DNA from 4 places in the Variovorax sp. 10N412 genome. Region 2 is predicted to be linked to each of the others. Evidence: predicted binding sites of a transcription regulator. Region 2 holds the regulator's gene; each other region holds the start of a gene.

Region 1 (5,307 bases), 370 kb from region 2:
AGTTGATCTGCAGAAAGTCGAGCTTCTCCGCGCGCAGCACCGCCTCGACCTCGCCATAGGCCGACGCCGTGTAGTGCGTGATGCCGATGTAGCGCACGCGGCCTTGCGACTGCCAGCCGCGCAGCGTGGCGAGGTGGGTGCGCCAGTCGATCAGGTTGTGCACCTGCATCAGGTCGATGCGCGGCGTGCGCAGGCGCTTGAACGATTGCGCCATCTGCGCGGTGCCGGCCTCCCGCCCCGAGGTCCAGACCTTGGTGGCGAGAAAGGCCTTGTCCCGCCCACCCGAGGTGGCCAGCAGCTCGCCGGTGGTTTCCTCGGAGCGGCCATACATCGGCGAGCTGTCGATCACCGTGCCGCCGGCCGCGAACAGGGCGTCGAGCACGCCGGGCAGGCGCCGGTATTCGTCGGTGCCGGGGCGCTGGTCGAAACCGATCCAGGTGCCGCAACCGACGACGGGCAGGGCTTCCTGCGTGGAGGGAATGGGTCGGGTGTTCATCTTCGTCGGCATGGGCGGTGGCGGCTGCTGCTGCGCGAAGGACGGTAGCGCCGCGCCCGCCGGCAGCGTCGCAAGCAGCCGCAGGAACCGGGCGCGTGAAAGACCAGGGGGCTTTGCGCTGGGCGGGCCGGGTGGTGTCATGGATGCGCGCCACCTTAGCACCGCGGCCCTGGAAAACCGGGGCATCGGCGCATCGCCGCGTTCAGCCCAGGGCGATCAGTTGCCGCTGCCGGTGCTTGCGGCGCCCGCCGGCTTGTTCATGTACGCCAGCGTGCTGCCCACCAGCGCGCGCACGCCCACCTTCATCGCCGACTCGTCGATGACGAATTCCGACGAATGGTTGGGCGCGCCGTGCCGGTCGCCGAAGGGCGAGGCGTTCAGGTGCCAGAACACGACGGGAATGTTCTTGCCGAAGGAGCCGAAGTCTTCCGAGCCCATGCTGGGTTGCGACTCGCGCGCCTTGCCCGCGCCGGCGGCGGTTTCCAGCGCCTGCGCCACCGCCTGCGTGGCGGCGGGGTCGCTCACCAGCACCTCGTAGCCGGTGTCGATGGTCACCTCGGCGGTGAGGCCGTGGCTCTCGGCGATCTTCTGCGCCTTCAGGCGGATGTTGTCGTGCGCCACCTTCTGGTTCTTTGCCGACAGCGAACGCACCGTGCCCGCGATCTCGGCCGTGTCGGGCAGGATGTTCACGCGGTTGCCGCTTTGCAGCAGGCCCACCGTGACCACGGTGGGGCCGTCCAGCGGATCGATCTGGTGGCTCACGATGTTCTGCAGCGCCAGCACGATCTCGGCCGCCGCAACGGTGGGTTCCTTGGCGGTCCATGGCGAGGAGCCGTGGCCGCCCTTGCCCTTGAGCGAGATCTTGAACACATCGCCGCTGGCCATGAAGCCGCCGCGGCGGTAGCTGATGGTGCCCGAGGGGCCGCGCGCGTTGATGTGCTGGCCCATCACCACGTCGACCTTCGGGTTGTCGAGCACGCCGGCCTTCACCATGGCGGGCGCGCCGCTGAGCACCGGGCCGGGGCCTTGCTCTTCGGCCGGCTGGAACAGGAACACGACCGTGCCGGGCAGCTCCGCGCGCATCTGCGAGAAGGCCTGCGCGGCGCCCAGCAGCATGGCCACGTGCGTGTCGTGGCCGCAGGCGTGCGACACCGGCACCTCCGCATTGAGCCAGGGCGCCTTGTCGGTCGACTTGAAGGGCAGGTCGTTGCGCTCGAGCACGGGCAGGGCGTCCATGTCGGCGCGCAGCGCCACCACCGGGCCCGGCCTGCCGCCGCGCAGCACGGCCTTGATGCCGGTCTTGGCGATGCCGGGCTGCACCTCGATGCCGGGCATCTTCGCGAGCGCGGCGGCAATGTAGGCGGCGGTCTGCACCTCCTGGTAGGAGAGCTCGGGGTGCTGGTGGATGTGCCGGCGCCACGCGATGACCTGCGCCTCGGAGGCGTCCGCCAGCGCCAGCGCGCGCGTGGCGAGGGCGTTGCCGGCGTCCGGTGCGGCCTGCGTGGCTTGCGCGAAGGCGGCGGTGTTCAGGAAACTGCCGGACAGCATCAGCAGGGCAAGGCGGGAGCGGATGTTCATGGTGTTCTGCAAGGAAAGTGAAAGAACCGCCGCGGACCTTAGCGAAAGCGGGTGTGAAGGAAAAGATCCGAGAAACTTCGAGGCGATCAAAATTGCTGATCGCCCCTTTTTCGATTGCCCGCACGGCTGCACGCCATGAACCTGAAGCACCTGAAGATCTTCGAAGCGGTCGCCGATGCCGGCAGCATCCGCGCCGCCGCGCGCGGCGGCGAGCTGACGCAGCCCGCCATGACCTACGCCATTCGCGAGCTGGAGCACAGCGTGGGCGCGCAGCTGCTGGTGCGCAGCGCCAAGGGCGTGGTGCTCACGCCCATCGGCGAAGCGCTGCTGCGGCGCGCGCGTTCATTGGCCGACGAGGTGCGCCGCACCGAAGAAGAAATTGCCCAGCTGCGCGACGGCGCGGGCGGCTCGCTGCGCGTGGCCTTCAGCTCGTTCGCGGTCGAGCGGCTGCTGCCGAACGCGCTGCTCGACTTTCGCGCCCGTTGGCCGGGCGTGGCCCTCGAGCTGCAGGAGCTCAGCGGCACCGACGTGAACGGACTGTGGAAGCGCAGCGAGTTCGACTTCGCCATCCTCGGCGAGCTGGAGCCCGTGGCCCACGACGGGCTGCAAAGGGAAGTGCTGCTCGACTTTCCACTGGCCGTGATCGCCAAGGCAGGCCATCCGCTGGCGCGCGTGCGCGCGATGGGCAAGCTGCACGAGGCGATGTGGGTGGTGCCCAGCTACGGCGCGCAGCTGTTGCGCCGCTGCTTCGCACAGCTTGGCGAAGCGCCGCCGCGCGACATCGTGGTCTGCCATTCGTGGCAGCTGGGCATGACGCTGGTGAAGCGCGCGGGCGCGCTCACGCTGGCGTCGTCGTCGTTGTTCACGCGGGCGACCGCCTCAAGGGGGCTGGTGGCGCTGCGCCTGGCCGACAGGTTGCCGAACGTGCAGGTGTCGCTGCTGATGCGCGACTGCGCGGCGCTCACGCCCGCCGCGCAGGCCTTCGCCCAGGCGCTGCAGGCGGTGGCGCGCACGGTGCAGGCGGGAGGCTGAAAGGGCTGAAGGGGCCGTGCTGGTCAGCGCAGGTACCGCCCGTCGGCCTTCAGCATCGACAGCTCGGAGAAGGTCAGCCCGCGGTGCTCGCCGGGACGGTAGGCCACGGCGATGCCGCCGAGATCGAGCGTCTTGAACGACTCCAGGCCCTTCTGCAGCGACTCCGGCGTCGGGTTCGCGCCCGCGCGCTTGAGCCCTTCGGCCATCACCTTGGCCGTGACGTAGCCCTCGAGGCTGGCGTAGCTGAACTCGGTCGCGCCGATCTTCTTCATGGCGGCCTGGTATTCGGCGATGACCGGCATCGCGCTGTTCCAGGGGTAGGGCACCACCTGCGAGATGACCACGCCGGCCGCGTCCTTCTTGATGTCCTGGAACAGCTTCTGCCCGTTGAGGAAGGAGAACGAATAGAAGGCCGTCTCGCCGCCGGCCGCGCGGTAGGCCGTGATGAACTTGGCGGCCACGTCGTTGGTGGCCGACAGCACCACCGCCTTGGGCTTGAGCTTGGCCAGTTCCTGCGCGCGCTCGGTGGCGTCGGAGCCGTCGTTCTTCACGGCCACGCTGCCCACCATCTTGTCGCCGCGCTCGGCAATGAATTTCTGCGTGCTTTCCATCGCCGAGCGCGCGCCCGGGTTGTCGTTGTGCGCGAAGGCGATGCGCGACAGGCCGATGGTGAAGAGGTGGTTCACGATGCGGCTGTATTCCTCGTCGAAGCTGATGCGCACCGGAAAACCGTACTCCGAGAATTTCACCACCGGGCCCGCGCCGGTGTACGGGCCGACCACGGGAATCTTCAGTTCGTTGGCGGTCTTCAGCGCGCCGACCGACGACGAGGTGCCGATGGGCATCAGGATGCCGACCGCGCCTTCGCTGGCGAAGGCCTTGACGTTCTCCGAGCCCTTGGCAGGGTCGTAGGCGTCGTCGAGCTGGCGAAGTTCCACCGGCCGGCCGTTGATGCCCCCGCCGGCGTTGAGCGCGGTGAACATGGCCCGGATGCCGACCAGCGGCTCGGTCGACAGCGAGGCGAGCGGCCCGGTCTTCACGTAGGTCTGGCCGATGACGATGGGCTTGGGTTGGGCCTGCGCCGGTGATGGGAGTGCCAGTGCCAACGTGCACAGGGCGGTGAGGGCGGCGGCAATCGAACGAATCATTTTGTGTAATAAAGTCACAAAGTGTTAACGAACTTATCTTAAGGCAGCGTTCCGTTGGGGTAAATCGATCTTTCCCCGTCTTTGCTTGTGGTGCATGGAATACTGTATAAAAATACAGTTAACAGTCTTCACCATGGGCCTCCCTTTCCTCGACTCCTTTTCCGCCGCCGCGGGCCGCGGCGTCTGGCACGCCGACGAACTCGGCCTGGCCGACGCGCAGGTCGTCGCCACCGGCCATGCCGCGCTCGACGCCGAGTTGCCGGGCGGAGGCTGGCCGGTCGGGGCCATGACGGAGCTGCTGCAGCACTCGCCCGAAGCGCATGTGTGGCAGCTGTTGCTGCCCGCGCTGGCGCAGGCGGTGCAGGCGCGCGGCGGGCCGGTGGTGCTGATCGGACCGCCCTACGAGCCTTGCGGGGCTTCGCTTGCGGCCCAGGGGCTGCCGGTGGAGTCGCTGATGTGCGTCAAGAGCGAGGCGGCGCCCGCGCGCCTCTGGGCCTGCGAGCAGGCGCTGCGCTGCGCGGACGTGTCGGCCGTCGTGGCGTGGCTGCCGCAGGCGCGGGTGGGCGAGCTGCGGCGGCTGCAGCTGGCGGCCGCACAGCATGAGCTGCTGCTGTTCGTGTGCCGGCCCGAATCGGTCGCGCTGTCGGCCTCGCCCGCGCGCCTGCGCATCAGCGCCTTGCGCTGCGAGGCCGACGCGTCGCAGATCGAACTGCACATCCTCAAGCGCCGCGGCCCGCCGCTGGCCGCGCCGCTGATGCTGCCGGCGCGCAACGCGCGCATGGCCGCGCTGCTGGCCGCCGCCCGGCTGCGGCGCAAGCTGCGTTTGCAACAGCAGGGCACGGTGCCCGCCGGCGCGGCGGCCACCTCGGCCACCGTGGTGCGCATCGACGCATGGAAGGGAGGCCAGGATGCACTGGATCGCCTTGCAGTGGTCGCTTGAGGCCGATACCCCCGATACCCCCGATACCCCTGACGCCCCGGATGCCGCCCGCGCCACCGATGTCGTGGCCCTGCCCACGCCTGAAGCGCTGGGCTGGTGGGCGCTGCAGTACA
Region 2 (5,307 bases):
CGCAGCGCCTCAGTGCCGTAGCCGCGGCCGGCGTGGTTCACGATGAAGCCGGGCGTGTCCTGCGCCTGCACTGCGCTGTGGCCCATCTGCCTGGCATACCCCGCCAGTTGCGTGCACACCCCGGCCGCGGTCTTGAAGCCGGCCACCACCTCGACCACCTTCATCAGCGGCACGGGGTTGAAGAAGTGGAAGCCCGCGAAGCGCTCAGGGCGCTGGAGCCCGGCCGCGATGGCCGTCACGGAGAGCGAAGAGGTGTTGGTGACCAGCGTGGCGGTGTCGGCGACCACGCCCTCGAGCTCGCGGAAAAGCTTGCGCTTGACCTCGAGGTCTTCGATCACCGCCTCGACCACCAGGTCGCAGTCGGCCAGCGCCTGCAGCGCATCGACGGCCTTCACACGGGCGATGTAGGCATCGCGCGTGGCGGCGTCGATCTTGTTTTTCTCGTGCAGCTTGTTCCACTGGGCGACCAGGGCTTCGCGCCCGCGCTCGGCGGCGCCGGCGAAGCTGTCGAGCAGCAGCACGTCGCTGCCTGCCTGGGCGGCAATCTGCGCGATGCCGCGACCCATGGCCCCGGCGCCGACGACGCCGATTCGGGTGTAGTTCACTGTCATTTGCTGGAAGTCTTCAATGGTTGGATGGGTTCCGGGCCCGCCGCGCAGGCGATGGGGCAGTTGCCGCGGGCGCGCTGTCGAAGGCTCCGATTTTGCAGCGCCGCGCGCAAGTGACGTGACGGGTTTTACGCGGAGGCCTTTTTCTGCGGGCAGGCCTTCGAACAGTCAGGCCGGCCGGCCGCTTCGGTCGATGGCCACGCTCAGCGCCATGGCCAGCACCAGCACGGCGAGGCCGAGCCAGCTCATCCAGGCCCCTGCGTCGTTGGCCAGCAGCCAGCCGCCGAGCGCGGCGCCCACCGCCTGGCCCGTGTAGATGCCCGAGCTGTTCAGCGCCACCGAGCCCGGCGCGAGGGCAGGTGCAAGGCCCACCAGGCGCGCTTGCTGGGCCGAATTGGTCGCAAAGCAGCCCAACCCCCAGGGCACCAGCACCACGGCCAGCCAGGCGAGCGTGGAAGCCAGCGGCCACAGCAGCAGGCTCACGGCGATCAATGCGCTGGTGATGAGCACCATGCGCCCGGCGCCGACACGGTCGATGTACCGGCTGACCACCATGTTGCCGATCAGGCCGAAGATGCCGAACAGTGCCCATATCACGCTGAGCGCGGTCGCATCGGCGCCGTAGCTCTGCTTGAGGATCGGGCCGAAATAGCTGGACAGCACGAACTGGCCCGCGCCCTGCAGCGCCGTGACCGAGACGATGCCCATCAGCACCGGGCTGCGCAGCACACGCGACCAGGCCGCCGCCGTCAGCACGGCGGGACGAATGCCGTTCGGCAAGGTCAGCCAGATCGATGCGGCGCTCGCGACGCTGAGGGCGGCGATGGCCGTGAATGCCATGCGCCAGCCCAGATGTCCGCCGATCAACGCGCCGATGGGCAGGCCCAGCACCGAGGCCATGGACCAGCCCAGAAAGACGAAGGTCACGGCGCGCCCGCGCTGCTCCGCCGGCACCAGCATGCCAACGCACGCCGCGGCCTGCGGGGTGAAGATGGCCGGCGCAATGACCGTGAGCATGCGTACCGGCAGGAGGGCGCCGAAGCTCGGCATCCAGGCCGCGAGCAGGTGCCCGGCGGCGTACCAGAGCATGGTGAGGGCCAGCAGCTGGCGCCGGTCCCAGCCCGCGACCGCGGCGGCCAGCAGCGGCGCGCCGATGCACATCACCACCGCGGCGGCCGTGATCAGTTGCCCGGCGGTGGCAACGCCGACCGACAGCGACGTGCTGATTTCATTGAGCGTGCCCGGCACCACCATCACGCCGGTGCCGATCACGAAGTTGCCGGCGAGCAGCGCCCAGAGCGCACGTTGCGACGTGCGCTGCGGCGCGACCGGACTCACCGGCGGACCTGCAGCGCGCCCGGATTCACGATGTTGGTGGGATTGCCGTTGATGTAGCTCACGACGTTGTCGAACGCCTGGCCGAAGTAGCTCTCGTAGCTTTCCTGCTCCACGTAGCCGATGTGCGGCGTGCAGATGCAGTTCTCCAGCCGAAGCAGCGCGTGGCCCTGCAGCGGCGGCTCGCTCTCGAACACGTCGATGGCGGCCAGTCCCGGGCGGCCGCGGTTGAGCGCGGCGAGCAGGGCGTCGGCTTCGACCAGTTCGGCGCGCGAGGTGTTGACGAACAGCGCCGTCGGCTTCATGCGGGAGAGGTCTTCCAGCGTGATGAGGCCGTTGGTCTCTTCGTTGAGCCGCAGATGCACCGACAGCACGTCGGCGGCGGCGAAGAATTCATGGCGATTCTGTGCGACCTGGAAGCCGTCGGATCGGGCCTTGGCGCAGCTGGCTTCACGCCCCCAGATCACGACCTGCATGCCGAACGCCTGCCCGTAGCGCGCCACGAGTTGGCCGATGCGGCCATAGCCCCAGATGCACAGCGTCTTGCCCTTGAGCACGGAGCCGAGTCCGAAATTGGGTGGCATCGACGCCGACTTGAGCCCGGATTGCTGCCACGCGCCGTGCTTGAGGTTGCTGATGTACTGCGGCAGCCGGCGCATGGCGGCCATGATGAGTGCCCAGGTGAGTTCGGCAGGCGCTTGCGGAGAGCCGGAACCCTCGGCCACTGCCACGCCGCGCTCGGTACATGCCGCGACGTCGATGTGGCCGGCGACGCGCCCGGTCTGCGAAATGAGCTTGAGCTTGGGCAGCTTTTCGATGAGCTGGCGAGAAATCTGGGAGCGCTCGCGAATCAGCACGATCACATCGGCGTCCTTGAGGCGAACCGACAGTTGCCCGATGCCTTTCACCGTGTTGGTGTAGACCTTGGCCGCGTACGCGTCCAGCTTGGCGGCGCAGCGCAATTTGCGCACCGCGTCCTGGTAGTCGTCGAGGATCACAATGTTCATGGCGTGCCATTGTGCCTCGCAGCATTGGCATGTCGCACCAGTGAACGTTTGGATACCCGGCCCGCGGCGGCTTCCGGGCCCCTCCGCAGGGGCGTTTTGCGTCAGTGCAGCCGCGTCGAGCGGTGGACCGTGGCCAGGGTTTCTGCGGCTTCGAGCGCGGCCAGCCGGTCGAGCTCGTCGCACACGTCGGCCATGCGCCCGGAGATCACGACGCGGTTGTTGCGCTGCTGGCCTTTGCCGTCGACCACGCGAACCACGCGCAGGGGACGTGCAGGGGCCGTGGCGACCTCGGGCGCCGTGGCGTTGCCGCCGACGCGGGTGGTGCAAGCGGGGCGCACGGCCACGTAGCGCAATCCGGCGGACGTGTCGTTGGCGTCGAGCCGATCCCTGGCGTGGGGGCGGCGCGCCGGAATCAGGCGGTTGGCCAGCGATTGCAGCGGCATCCAGAAATCAGCGATGGCGAGGAGGGCGATTCCCATGTGAACTCCAAAAAAGTATGAGGTTGAACACAGGCAGGATTTCTTGAATCGGCCGCGACAGGGTGATGGCGACTTCGCGCCATACGCCCGCCACCTGTCGCGGCCGGATGAGGTGCTGTTGCCAGCAGGCCATGGGCCTACATGAGCATGGTGTTGCGGATGAGCCCGACCGCGAGTCCTTCTATTTCGAAGGGCTCGCCCGGCTGCACGATGATGGTCGGGTAGTCGGGATTTTCGGCGTGCAGCTCGATGACCTGCTTGTTGCGCTTGAGGCGCTTGACGGTCACTTCTTCGCCCAGCCGCGCAACCACGATTTGCCCGTTGCGCGCTTCCTTGGTGGCCTGCACGGCGAGCAGGTCGCCGTCCATGATGCCGGCGTCGCGCATCGACATGCCGCGCACCTTCAGCAGGTAGTCGGGCTGGCGCTGGAACAGCGTGTTCTCGACGTAGTAGGTCTGGTCGACATGCTCTTGCGCCAGGATGGGAGAGCCGGCTGCGACACGGCCGATGAGCGGCAGCGCCAGCTGGGCCATGCCAGGCAGCGAGAGCGAGAACTGGCCGCCTTCGCGGTGGCGCGTTTCGTTGAGCGAGCGCAGGGCGTCGCCCTTGAGGCGAATGCCGCGCGAGGTGCCGCTGACGAGTTCGATCACGCCCTTGCGGGCCAGCGCCTGGAGGTGTTCTTCGGCGGCATTGGCCGACTTGAACCCCAGCTCATTGGCGATTTCGGCGCGCGTGGGTGGCGCACCGGTGCGTGCGATGGCACTCTGGATCAAGTCCAGGATCTGCTGCTGGCGGGCTGTAAGCTTCACGGCGAACTGCATATGTGGTTCCTTGCGGCACTGGGTAGATATCCAGTAGCTGTATTTTTAACCAGTTTTTAAAAGTTGACAAGTCATGGTCAATTCCCCTTTGCCTGACGTGCGCCGCGTGGTGGTGCTGGGTACCGGCGGCACCATCGCTGGCAAGGCTGCCAGCAGCGGTGACAACATCGGCTACACCGCAGGGCAGGTGGGCGTGGCCGACCTGCTGGGCGGCATCGAGCCACCCGCAGGAGTGACGCTGGTCGCAGAGCAGGTGGCGCAACTCGACAGCAAGGACATGTCGTTCGAGGTCTGGCAGAAGCTGGCTCAGCGCTGCGCGCATTGGCTCGCGCAACCGGACGTGGCGGGCATTGTGATCACGCACGGCACGGACACGCTCGAGGAAACGGCCTTCTTCCTGCACAGTGTGCTGGCGGCGACCAAGCCGATCGTGCTGACTTGCGCGATGCGACCCGCGACCGCGCTGGCGCCCGATGGACCCCAGAACGTCAGGGACGCCCTCGGCGTTGCTGTCACTGCAGGCGCGCGGGGTGTGACGGCGGTGTGCGCTGGAACCATCCACAGCGGTCTGGACATCCAGAAGACCCACACCTACCGGCTGGAAGCCTTTGCGTCAGGCGATGCCGGGCCGGTGGGCTATGTGGAGGAAGGGGAAGTGCGCCTGGTCCGGGCATGGCCCGAAGCGGCTGTGTCTCGCAGGGCGAAGATCTTCGACGCCAGCGGCTTGCGGTGGCCTCGCGTCGAGATCGTCATGAGCTATGCAGGTGCCAGTGGCGCGCTGATCGATGCGCTTGTCCAGTCGAACGGTGCTGAGCCGCTGCGAGGACTGGTGCTCGCGGCAACCGGCAACGGCACGCTGCACCACTCGCTCGAACACGCCGCGCTGAAGGCTCAGGCCGAAGGTGTGGCGGTGATTCGTGCCACGCGATGCGTGAACGGACGCATCCTGCCGAAAGCAGGCGATCAACTCCGCGACGCAGGCGCGTTGACGCCGGTGAAGGCGCGCATCGCGCTGATGCTCGAACTGCTCGGGTAAGAGAGAAAGCCGCCCCGTGCA
Region 3 (5,307 bases), on a different contig from region 2:
AACCGAACCGGGGCCGCTAGGGCCGCCCCGAACCCTCACTTGCGGCAGCGTCATCCCTCGATGACGGCCGGCACTTCCAGGTGGCAGATGTCGCAGTCGACCTCGCCGCCCGCGCGCTCCACCACCACGAAGTCGCCCGCATCCACCGCCAGCAGCGCGTGATGCCAGGTGCCGGGCGCGAGCACCACACCCTGACGCCCATTGGTGACGAAAGCAGCGAGCTCGCCCGCCGACACGGGTGCATCGCCGGCGCGCGCCACCACGATGACGAAGCGGCGCTCGCCCAGCGGCACGAAGCTCTGGCTGCCGAGGGCATGGCGCTCCATTTCCGTGACGGCATGCGGAAAGCGCCGGGCCTGCGCGCGGAACAGCGCGAGCATCGGGCGCCCGCCGTCGGCGCCGAGCTGCAGGTCGGCCAGCAGGTCGAAACGCGTGGCGTTGCCGCCGTTGATCGGCCGGCCGGGGTCGGTGGCGGGCGCCGCGATGACGGTGCCGTACGGCGCGAAGGCTTGGGCGGTCAGCGGCTGCGCGGCGAGCGGCGCGGCGCCGATGGAAAGGGCATCGTTCATGCCGCGATTGCAGCAGAAAGCGTGCCGCGCGCCAACGCGAGGTCGGCCAGCCAGCGCTCGAAGGCCTCGGCGCGCTCCCCGTCGGGCAGCCGCAGCAGCGCCGACGGGTGCAGCGTGACGAACACGGGCCGCCCGTCCGCGCGCTCATGCAGCCAGGCGCCGCGCTCGGCCTGCACCGCCACCGCCCGCCCGAGCAGCGAGCGCGCCGCCGTGGCGCCCAACGCCACCAGCGCCTGCGGTCGCACCAGCGCGATCTCGCCGTCGAGCCAGTGCGCGCAGGCCAGCGCCTCGCGCTGCGCCGCGGTCTTGTGGATGCGGCGCTTGCCGCGCAGCTCGTACTTGAAGTGCTTCACGGCGTTGGCCAGGTACACGCTGTCGCGCGCCCAGCCCAGCTGCGCCATCGCGCGGTCGAGCAGCTGGCCGGCCGGGCCGACGAAGGGGCGGCCTGCCAGGTCCTCCTGGTCGCCGGGCTGCTCGCCGACGAGCATGTGCCGCGCGCCTTGCGGGCCTTCGCCGCACACGGCCTGCGTTGCCAGTGCGCCGATGGGGCAGTCGCGGCACGCATGCGCGGCGGCACGCAACTCGTCGAGGCTGGCCGGCGCCACGCCGTCGGCCGGCCGCAGGTGCAGCGGCACGGGCGCGCGGATGCGCCGGGCCACCGTGGGCGGCGCATCGATCATCGACTGGCTGCGCGTCGCGGCCGCGTCCGTCAACGGCTGGATCAGTGCGGCCTCGGGCAGGTTGTGCCAGTAGCGGCGGGGCATCTCGCGCCGCATCATGGCGACCTTCAGGCGCGCGGGGTTGAAGATGTGCGCGTAGTAGGTCAGCCAGAGCTGCTCGCCGGCATCGGGCGGCGGCTTCTCGCGGCGGTCGGCGCCGTCGCGGAAAGACAGGGCCTCGCCGTTCCATTCGACGCAGCGATCCGGCGTGAGGATGGCCCAGCGCATCTGCGCGAAGCGGCGCGCGAAGAACGGCGCGTTGGCCGCCACGATGCGGTGGTCGGGCTCGAACCACGCGACGTGGCGCTCGCCCACGTCGGCGTCCGCCACGCGGGTGAAGCGCACGAAGGCGCGCATCTTGTGGATGTCGCGGTGCACGGCCTTGGCCATCTGCTGCGCCTGCATCATGTCGGCGTCCAGCGGGTCGTGCCGCAGGGCCGGCTCGCGGGTCAGGCGCCAGAGCAGCCGGTACAGCAGCGCCAGGCGTTGCGGGTCGCGGTGCAGGATCACGTCGGCACACAGCGCGACGAAGGACGCGGGCACCGCATGCCGCGCGGCACTGGCGGCCGGTGGCGACGGTGCCAGGTCGAACACATCGCCTTCGTCGCCAGCCCCGCCGAACAGGTCTTCGGCCGCGCCTTCGCTCATCGCACCGTCGCTCCATTCGACCTGGTCGGGCGGCACGCCGCCGGCCAGCAACCGCCGCGCATGGCGGCGGAAGGCATCCAGGTCGACCGGGTCTTCGAGCCGTATGCGCATGGTCCTGGTCCTCGGCCTTTCTTCAGCCCTTGCTCAGAACAGCGAGGCCTGCGCAGCAGCTTGTGCCGGCCGGGCCGCCGGCACGGCCGCCGCCATGGCACCCTCAGCCGGCCGGTGGCCGTCGGCCACCACGAACGGCAGCACCTTGCGCGCCGGCACGTGCAGGCGCCGCAGGTCGTCGGCGCGCACCCGGCGCACGCGCCGCGCCTGCAGCAGCCGCTCGACCGCCTTCACGCCCAGCCCGGGCACGCGCAGCAGCATCTCGCGCGGCGCGTGGTTCAGGTCGACCGGAAAGCGCTCGGCATGCGCCAGCGCCCAGGCCAGCTTGGGGTCGACGTCCAGCCGCAGCAATCCGTCGGGCGCGGCCACGATCTCCTGGTGCTCGAAGCCGTAGAAGCGCATGAGCCAGTCGGCCTGGTAGAGCCGGTGCTCGCGCATGAGCGGCGGCGCCACCAGCGGCAGCGCGCGGGCCGCGTCGGGAATGGGGCTGAAGGCCGAGTAGTACACGCGCTTGAGCTTGTAGGCGCCATAGAGCGTGGCGCTGGACGCGAGGATGCGCCGGTCGTCGGTGGCGTCGGCGCCCACGATCATCTGCGTGCTCTGGCCTGCGGGCGCAAAAGGCGGCGGCTTGGCGGCGGTCGGCGCGGCGCCCGGCAGCGCGCGAATGGGCACCACGCGGCGCGCCTCCTCGCGCGTGTCGTCGATGCGCAGGCGCAGCCGTGCCATGGAGCGGCGAATGGCGCTTTCGTTCTTCTCGGGCGCCAGGGCCTGCAGCCCTTCGGCGGTGGGCATCTCGACGTTGATGCTGAGCCGGTCGGCATAGCGGCCGGCGCGCGCCAGCAGTTCGTCGCTGGCATCGGGAATGGTCTTCAGGTGGATGTAGCCGCGAAAGTCGTGCTCCTCGCGCAGCACGCGCGCCACCTCGACCACCTGCTCCATGGTGTGGTCGGGCGACTTGATGATGCCGCTGGACAGGAACAGGCCCTCGATGCAGTTGCGGCGGTAGAAGTCCAGCGTGAGCTGCACCACTTCGTCGACGCGAAAGCGCGCGCGCGGCACGTTGCTCGACGCGCGGTTGACGCAATAGAGGCAGTCGTACTGGCAGTGGTTGGTCAGCAGCACCTTCAGCAGCGAGATGCAGCGGCCGTCGGGCGCATAGCTGTGGCAGATGCCCGCGCCTTCGGTGGAGCCGATGCCGCGCCCGCCCAGCGAGTCGCGCGGCTGCGAGCCGCTCGACGCGCAGGAGGCGTCGTACTTGGCGGCGTCGGCCAGGATGGCGAGTTTGCGCTGGATGTCCACGGGGGCCTTGATGAAGCAGATACTGTATGAATATACAGTTTTAAACCGCGGCCGTCCGCGGAAATCCTGTCATCTGGCTGCGATTTGTAAGCCGGCCATCGCGCATTGCGCAGCCCCCGAACCTTGGCTACCCTCGCTGGCAGATGACCGACGACCCCACAGCGCCCGCCCCTACGCCCGATGACGGCGCCTCGGCACCCGCCCCCGGCCCAATTTGCGCCAACCTCCCCGACGATGGCCTCGCAAGCAAGTTCACCGCGCACAACGGCGTGCCCGCCTTCGCGGTGCGCTGGCACGGCGGGGTGTACGCCTACCTCAACCAGTGCCCGCATGCGGGCGGCCCGCTCGACTTCGAGGGCCAGGTGCTCGAAAGCTCGGGGCGCTTCCTGATGTGCGCGCGCCACGGCGCCATCTTCGAGCCCGACACCGGCAAGTGCGTCGGCGGCCCCTGCCGCGGCGCGCGGCTCACGCCGCTGGCGGTGCACGAGAAGACGGACGGCAGCGTGTGGCTGGGCCACGCCGGATGAACACAACCTTTCCAGGAGATTCCATGCGCAACAAGCTTCACTCCCTCGCCTCGCCAGTGGCGGCCCTCGCCCTCGCGGGCCTCATGGCCGGCTGTACCGGCATGTCGGGCGGCACCGGCGCCGGCGGCAAGGCCTTCACGGGCATGCGCGTCAGCTCCAGCGCCTTCGCCGACAACGGCGTGATCCCGGCCGACCACGCCGGGGCCGGCGAGTGCGGCGGCAAGAACGTCTCGCCGCCCGTGGCATGGAGCAACCTGCCGGCCAAGACCCGATCTGTCGCCGTGCTGATCTTCGACCCGGACGGCGCGGCCGGCCTGGGCGTGTCGCACTGGGTGGCCTACAACATCGCGGCCGAGCGCGGCGAACTCAAGGCCGGCGAAGGCCAGGCAGGCTCGAACTTCAACTTCACCATGGGCCCGAACGTGGCCGGCGCGCCCGCGTACCGCGGCATGTGCCCGCCGGTGGGCGACCGGCCGCACCACTACGTGATGACCGTGGTCGCTTCCGACCTCGCACCGGGCGCGCTGCCGGCGGGCCTGTCGCGCGACGCGCTGGTGGCCGCGCTCAAGGGCCATGCGCTGGGCGGGCAGAGCGTGGTGGGCCTGTACAGCCGCTGATGCCGCCGGTGCGGTCGTTGCCGTCGTTGCGCAAGACCCGCTGGGGGCGCGTCAACGGGGCGCCGCGTGTCAAGTGCAAAGGTATGCACGCGGGTAATAATTAAGGCTCCCGTTCGCCGGCGCCGGTCAGCCATGGCTGCTGCCGCTTTTCCGAAAGCTTCATCGATGGTCATGCCAGCAGCCGCGTCCGCCTCTTCAACGGTTTCCGCGGGCTCCACCGCTCCACCGTCCGTTGGCGACCTCGACGCCATGTTCGACCTGGCGCCCGTCTCGCTCTGGGTCGAGGACTACAGCGACCTCAAGCGCAAGCTGGACGGCTGGCGCACCGAAGGCGTGACCGACCTGGTCGCCTACCTGGCCGAAGACCCCCTGCGCGTGAGCGACTGCATGGCGCTGCTGAAGGTGCTGCGGGTCAACCAGCACACGCTGAAGCTCTTTGCGGCCGACAGCCAGGAAACCCTGCTCGGCGCGCTCGACCGCGTGTTCCGCGGCGACATGTCGGCCACCGTGGTGCACGAGCTCGACCGGCTGTGGCGCGGCGAACTCACCTTCGAGAGCGAGACCGTCAACTACGCCCTGGACGGCCGCCGGCTCGACGTGCGCGTGCGCGCCCGCGTGCTGCCCGGCCACGAGGCCACCTGGGACCGCGTGCTGGTCTCGCTCGACGACATCACCGAGCGCGTGGCCGCGCAGCGCCTGCGCGACGAAAGCGCCAGGTACGCGCGCAGCCTGTTCGACCGCTCGCCGGTGTCGCTGTGGGTGGAAGACTTCAGCGCGGTGCGCACGCTGATGGAAAACATCCGCGCGCGCGGCATCA
Region 4 (5,307 bases), on a different contig from region 2:
AGCTTGTCGACCAGGTCGTCGACCGCGGCATAGAGATCAGCATGGCTCGATTCGGCGAACATGTCGCTGCCCTTGACGTGGATGTTGCATTCCGCCCTTTGGCGGCGTTCCTTTTCCTTCTGCTTTTCCACCGTGAGGATCACCTTCACATCGACCACCTGGTCGAAATGCCGGGTGATCCGGTCCAGCTTGCTCGTGACATAGGTCCGCAAGGCAGGTGTGACGTCGAGGTGATGGCCGCTGATCGTCAAATTCATGAATGACCTCCTGGAATTGACGGTTGGGGAAATGGCCGCGCTCCGGAATGAAGCGTGGCCGGGGGAACTGGTGTGCGTGGGAAAGAAGGGGGAGAAAGGGGGGAAGAAAGAGAAATGAGACAGAAATTGGAGCGGTCGATTCACTATGCCCAAGCTGTCACGGGATTGCAATACCAGGGCTGCCCGCAGCGCAGCACGGTTTTCGCGCAGCTTTTCACATGCTCATCAATCCATAGCAATGCAAGCGCGCGGCGCAGGCCTCGCCGGCTTTTTGCGCAGATGTGTGTCAGGGCGAAAAACCCGGTGACCCTGCCGCCGGCAGGGCCGGCCGGTTCAGCGCCAGGCCGCGCGCATGCGGTTGCGCAGGTCGATCACCGCGCTCGGCGGCGGCACCGCCGGCGGACGTTCCGGCGGGGGCGGCCAGGTCTGCTGCTCGAAGCCTGCGAGGTCGGCATCGGCGATGAAGCGCGTGCGGTTGGCGTACAGGTGGCGGTCGCCGCGCGCCGCCTGCTGCGTGATGTGGAAGCGCTGCGGCACCAGCAGGTGCAGGTGGTCGCGCGCCCGCGTCATGGCCACGTAGAGCAGCCGGCGCTCTTCCTCCAGCTCTTGCGCGCCCTGCGCCACGTCGGCCGGCATGCAGCCGTCGACCACGTTGAGCACGTGCACCGAATTCCATTCCTGCCCCTTGGCCGAATGGATGGTCGAGAGGATCAGGTAGTCCTCGTCGAGCAGCGGCGGGCCCGGGCGGTCGCTGGTGGCCTCGGGCGGATCGAGCGTGAGTTCGGTCAGGAAGCGCTCGCGCGAGCCGTACCCCGCGGCCAGCCGCGCCAGCTGCTCCACGTCGGCGCGCCGCACGCCGGAGGTGTCTTCGTACAGCCGCTCCAGGTGCGGCAGGTACCAGTTCATCGCCACCTCAACATCGGCCGGCCAGGGCAGCGACGGCGCGCGCAGGGCGGCATACGCGTCGGCGAACTCGGCCCACTGCGCGCGGGCTGCGGAAGGCGGCCCGAAGTCGCGCACCGCCGCCGCCGGGTCGGCCACCTTGTCCATGGCGTCGAGCAGCCGCGCTCCCGTGGCGGGCCCGATGCCCGGAATGAGCTGGGTCACGCGAAAGCCCGCCATGCGCCCGCGCGGGTTCTGCGCAAAGCGCAGCACCGCGAGCAGGTCTTTCACGTGCGAGGCTTCCAGGAACTTGAGGCCACCGAACTTGACGAACGGAATGTTGCGCCGCGCCAGCTCCAGCTCGAGCCCCGCGCTGTGCGACGAGGTGCGAAACAGCACCGCCTGCGACTTCAGCGCCAACCCGCCCTCGCGGTGCGCCAGCACCTTGTCGGCCACCCAGCGCGCCTGCCCTGCCTCGTCGGCCACCAGCACCAGCATCGGCTTGCCGGCCGAGGGCTTGTCGGTCCACAGCGTCTTGGCGTGGCGCTCGGCCGCCTGCGCGATGACGCGGTTCGACACGTCGAGGATGGGCTGCGTCGAGCGGTAGTTGCGCTCCAGCGTGACCACGCGCGCGGCCTGCGTGAACTGCGAGGGAAAGTCGAGGATGTTGCGCACCGTGGCGCCGCGGAACGAGTAGATCGACTGCGCGTCGTCGCCCACCACCGTCACGCCGCGCCCGTCGGGCTTGAGCCCCAGCAGGATCGACGCCTGCAGCAGGTTCGTGTCCTGGTATTCGTCGATCAGCACATGGTCGAAGCGTGCGCCCATCTGCGCGGCCAGCGCGGGCTCGGCGGCCATTTCGGCCCAATAGAGCAGCAGGTCGTCGTAGTCGAGCACGTTCTGCTGCTGCTTGGCCTCGACGTAAGCGCCGAACAGCTTCTTGAGCTCGGCCTCCCACTCGGCGCACCAGGGAAAGGACTCCTTGAGCACCTGCGCCAGTGGCGCGCGCGTGTTCACGCAGCGCGAATAGATCGACAGGCAGGTGCCCTTGCGCGGAAAGCGGTTCACGGTGGACGACAGCCCGAGTTCATGGCGCACCAGCCCCATCAGGTCTTCGGCGTCGCCGCGGTCGTGGATGGTGAAGTTCTCGTCCAGCCCGATCTGTGGGGCGTATTCGCGCAGCAGCCGCGCGCCGATGCCGTGGAAGGTGCCGGCCCATGGCAGCACGGGCGGCGCTTCGGACTTCAGCCCGAGCACCCTGGCCAGGACCTGCCCGGCGCGGCGCTCCATTTCCTGCGCGGCCCGGCGCGAGAAGGTCAGCAGCAGCAGGCGCTGCGGATCCACGCCGCCGGCGATGAGGTGCGCCACGCGGTGCGCCAGCGTGCTGGTCTTGCCCGAACCGGCGCCGGCAATGACGAGCAGCGGCCGTTCGTCGCGTTCGACGACATGGGTATCGGCCTCGCCGATGGCGGCGCCCACGCCATGCTCGACCGCCGCACGCTGCGCCTCGTTGAGTGTCGACAGTGCGGCGGCCAGGCGCTCGGCCTGGGTCTTCGGTGCGGCGGGAAAAGCAAGGGGCGCAGCGGTCTGCATGCGCCCGACTTTACTGTATGTCCGTCCAGTTCGACCGGCGGCCGTCATATGGCCGGTGACATAATCGCGGCTCGCTGCAACCGGAGATTCTTCCCATGGAAACCGCCCCGTCTCGGCAGCTTTCAACTCCCTTTCACTGACCCGCTTTTCGCGCGCGTCGGGCCCGGGAATTGAAAGCGCCCCTCCCCTCCCCCGCCCCACGTTTCAGTCAGTCACACCCGGGAGTGAGCCCATGCTCAACATCTTTACGCTCGCCAACGGCCGCCTCGTCCAGGAAGAGATCGAGTCGCTCGAAGAGCTCTCCAAGTTCCACCCGATCTGGGTCGACCTCGAGTCGCCCACGCTCGAAGAGAAGCGCTGGATCAAGCAGTACTACGGCCTGTCGATTCCCGAAGACGCGATGGACGAGGACATCGAGGAATCGGCCCGCTTCTACGAAGAAGACAACGGCGAGCTGCACATCCGCTCCGACTTCCTGATCGACGACGACGAAGACCCGCGCACCGTGCGCGTGGCCTTCATCCTGAACCAGCACAACACCGACCTGCGCAGCCGCGGCGTGCTGTTCTCGATCCACGACGAGGACGTGCCCGTGTTCCGCCTGCTGCGCATGCGCGCGCGCCGCGCGCCGGGGCTGATCGAAGACGCGAAAGAAGTGATGCTCAAGCTCTTCGACGCCGACGCCGAGTATTCGGCCGACACGCTGGAGAACATCTACGACGAGCTCGAGGTCGCCGGCAAGAAGGTGCTCTCGGGCAACGTCAGCGACGAGCTGGCCGGCGAGGTGCTCGGCGCCATTGCGCGGCAGGAAGACTTGAACGGGCGCATCCGCCGCAACGTGATGGACACCCGCCGCGCCGTGAGCTTCATGATGCGCAGCAAGATGCTCAACGCCGAGCAGTTCGAGGAAGCGCGCCAGATCCTGCGCGACATCGAGTCGCTGGACAACCACACGGCCTTCCTGTTCGACAAGATCAACTTCCTGATGGATGCGACCGTCGGTTTCATCAACATCAACCAGAACAAGACCATCAAGATCTTCTCGGTGGCCAGCGTGGCGCTGCTGCCGCCCACGCTGATCGCGAGCATCTACGGCATGAACTTCAAGTTCATGCCCGAGCTCGACTGGGCCATGGGCTACCCCTACGCCATCGTGCTGATGGCGGCCAGCGCGCTGGTGCCGATGTGGTACTTCCGCCGGCGCGGCTGGCTCAAGTAGCCGCGCTGTCTTAAGAAGGCAGCGTGGCCAGCCACGCGCCGACCAGCGCCAGGCTGTAACGGCTCGCGACCACGGCGACGAAGCGCGCGAAGTCGCCATGCGCCGCGTCGTCGGCCCGGTCGGAAATCGTGCGCATCGCCGCGAAGGGCACGCCGTAGTCGTGGCACACCTGCGCCACCGCCGCGCCTTCCATCTCGACGGCCAGCGCGTCGGGCAGCTCGCGCTGCAGCGCCGCGCTCTCGGCCGTGGTCGACACGAAGCGGTCGCCGCTGACCAGCAGGCCGCGATGCACCTTCGGCGACGACAGGCCGAACTCGTCGACGCCGGCCTGCCCGATCAACGCCACCGGGTCGCGCAGCACGCCCGTGGCGACATCCGACAGCGCGTCGCTGATCGCAGCGTCCGCCGCAAAGCGCGACAGGCCCATCAACGGCACCTCGTGCTTCGGAAAGATCGGCGAGGCGTCCATGTCGTGCTGCAGCAGTTCGGTCGCCACCACCACGTCGCCCACGTTCACGCCCGGCGCCAGCCCACCCGCCACACCGGTGAACACGATGGCTCGCACGCCGAAGCGCTCCAGCAGCACCGTGGCCGTGACCGCCGCCGCGACCTTGCCGATGCGCGACAGCACCGCCACGACCGGCTGGCCGTGCAGGTGACCGACCCAGAAGTCGCGCCCCGCGACACGCACGCGCTGCTCGTCGGGCATCTGCGCGAGCAGCGCGCCCAACTCCTCATGCATGGCCGCAACGATGGCGACGGGTGCGGCCACGGCTTACTTCATGTCCACGCCGTAGAACGTATGGCGTCCGAAGGGGCTCAGCTTGAAGTCGACCACTTCCTTGCGCACCGGCTTCAGCTGCACCGCGTGCGCGATGGTGAACCACGGCGCCTGCTCCTTGAAGATGACCTGCGCCTTCTTGTAGAGCGCGTCGCGATCGGCCTGCTTGGTGGTGCTCTTGGCCTTCACCACGAGGTCTTCGTACGGCTGGTAGCAGAACTTCGACACGTTGCTGCCGCTGGCCGACTTGGCCGAGGCGCAGCCGAGCAGCGTGTACAGGAAGTTGTCCGGGTCGCCGTTGTCGCCGGTCCAGCCCATCATGCCCATCTGGTGCTCGCCGGCCTGCAGGCGCTTGCGGTACTCGCCCCACTCGAAGCTCTTGATCTCGGCCTTCACGTTGATCTTGGCCAGGTCGGCCTGCATCAGCTCGGCGATGCGCTTGGCGTTCGGGTTGTACGGGCGCTGCACGGGCATGGCCCACAGGTCGGTGGAGAAGCCGTCGGGGAAGCCGGCCTGCGCCAGCAGCTTCTTCGCGGCCTCGGGGTCGTACGGGTCGTCCTTCACCGCGTCGTTGT

Evidence for each region. Region 2 encodes LexA, which represses DNA repair genes until DNA is damaged. Its sites were predicted from a motif close to ACTGTATNNNNATACAGT; they were not measured.
Region 1: the regulator LexA is predicted to act here: its motif matches at 4,356-4,373, upstream of imuA (translesion DNA synthesis-associated protein ImuA).
Region 3: the regulator LexA is predicted to act here: its motif matches at 3,368-3,385, upstream of AC1DJH_RS20685 (putative DNA modification/repair radical SAM protein).
Region 4: the regulator LexA is predicted to act here: its motif matches at 2,745-2,762, upstream of AC1DJH_RS16665 (ATP-dependent helicase).

What each region holds. Positions count from the first base shown of each region.
Region 1 covers NZ_JBFTIO010000001.1:379,732-385,038, reverse strand. The annotation lists gene AC1DJH_RS01970 (aldo/keto reductase) at 1-637, opposite strand, end outside; gene AC1DJH_RS01965 (M20 metallopeptidase family protein) at 713-2,074, opposite strand; gene AC1DJH_RS01960 (LysR family transcriptional regulator) at 2,210-3,106, shown strand; gene AC1DJH_RS01955 (ABC transporter substrate-binding protein) at 3,130-4,254, opposite strand; gene imuA (translesion DNA synthesis-associated protein ImuA) at 4,388-5,194, shown strand; gene AC1DJH_RS01945 (Y-family DNA polymerase) at 5,163-5,307, shown strand, end outside.
Region 2 covers NZ_JBFTIO010000001.1:5,871-11,177, reverse strand. The annotation lists gene AC1DJH_RS00070 (3-hydroxyacyl-CoA dehydrogenase) at 1-611, opposite strand, end outside; gene AC1DJH_RS00065 (MFS transporter) at 777-1,946, opposite strand; gene AC1DJH_RS00060 (D-2-hydroxyacid dehydrogenase family protein) at 1,943-2,950, opposite strand; gene AC1DJH_RS00055 (hypothetical protein) at 3,052-3,429, opposite strand; gene lexA (transcriptional repressor LexA) at 3,567-4,250, opposite strand; gene AC1DJH_RS00045 (asparaginase) at 4,324-5,286, shown strand.
Region 3 covers NZ_JBFTIO010000008.1:270,266-275,572, forward strand. The annotation lists gene AC1DJH_RS20670 (amidase) at 1-1, shown strand, start outside; gene AC1DJH_RS20675 (ureidoglycolate lyase) at 51-569, opposite strand; gene AC1DJH_RS20680 (UdgX family uracil-DNA binding protein) at 566-2,047, opposite strand; gene AC1DJH_RS20685 (putative DNA modification/repair radical SAM protein) at 2,081-3,346, opposite strand; gene AC1DJH_RS20690 (Rieske (2Fe-2S) protein) at 3,490-3,873, shown strand; gene AC1DJH_RS20695 (YbhB/YbcL family Raf kinase inhibitor-like protein) at 3,897-4,490, shown strand; gene AC1DJH_RS20700 (sensor domain-containing diguanylate cyclase) at 4,656-5,307, shown strand, end outside.
Region 4 covers NZ_JBFTIO010000006.1:162,965-168,271, reverse strand. The annotation lists gene hpf (ribosome hibernation-promoting factor, HPF/YfiA family) at 1-257, opposite strand, end outside; gene AC1DJH_RS16665 (ATP-dependent helicase) at 591-2,732, opposite strand; gene corA (magnesium/cobalt transporter CorA) at 2,965-3,951, shown strand; gene AC1DJH_RS16655 (5'-methylthioadenosine/adenosylhomocysteine nucleosidase) at 3,962-4,723, opposite strand; gene AC1DJH_RS16650 (ABC transporter substrate-binding protein) at 4,727-5,307, opposite strand, start outside.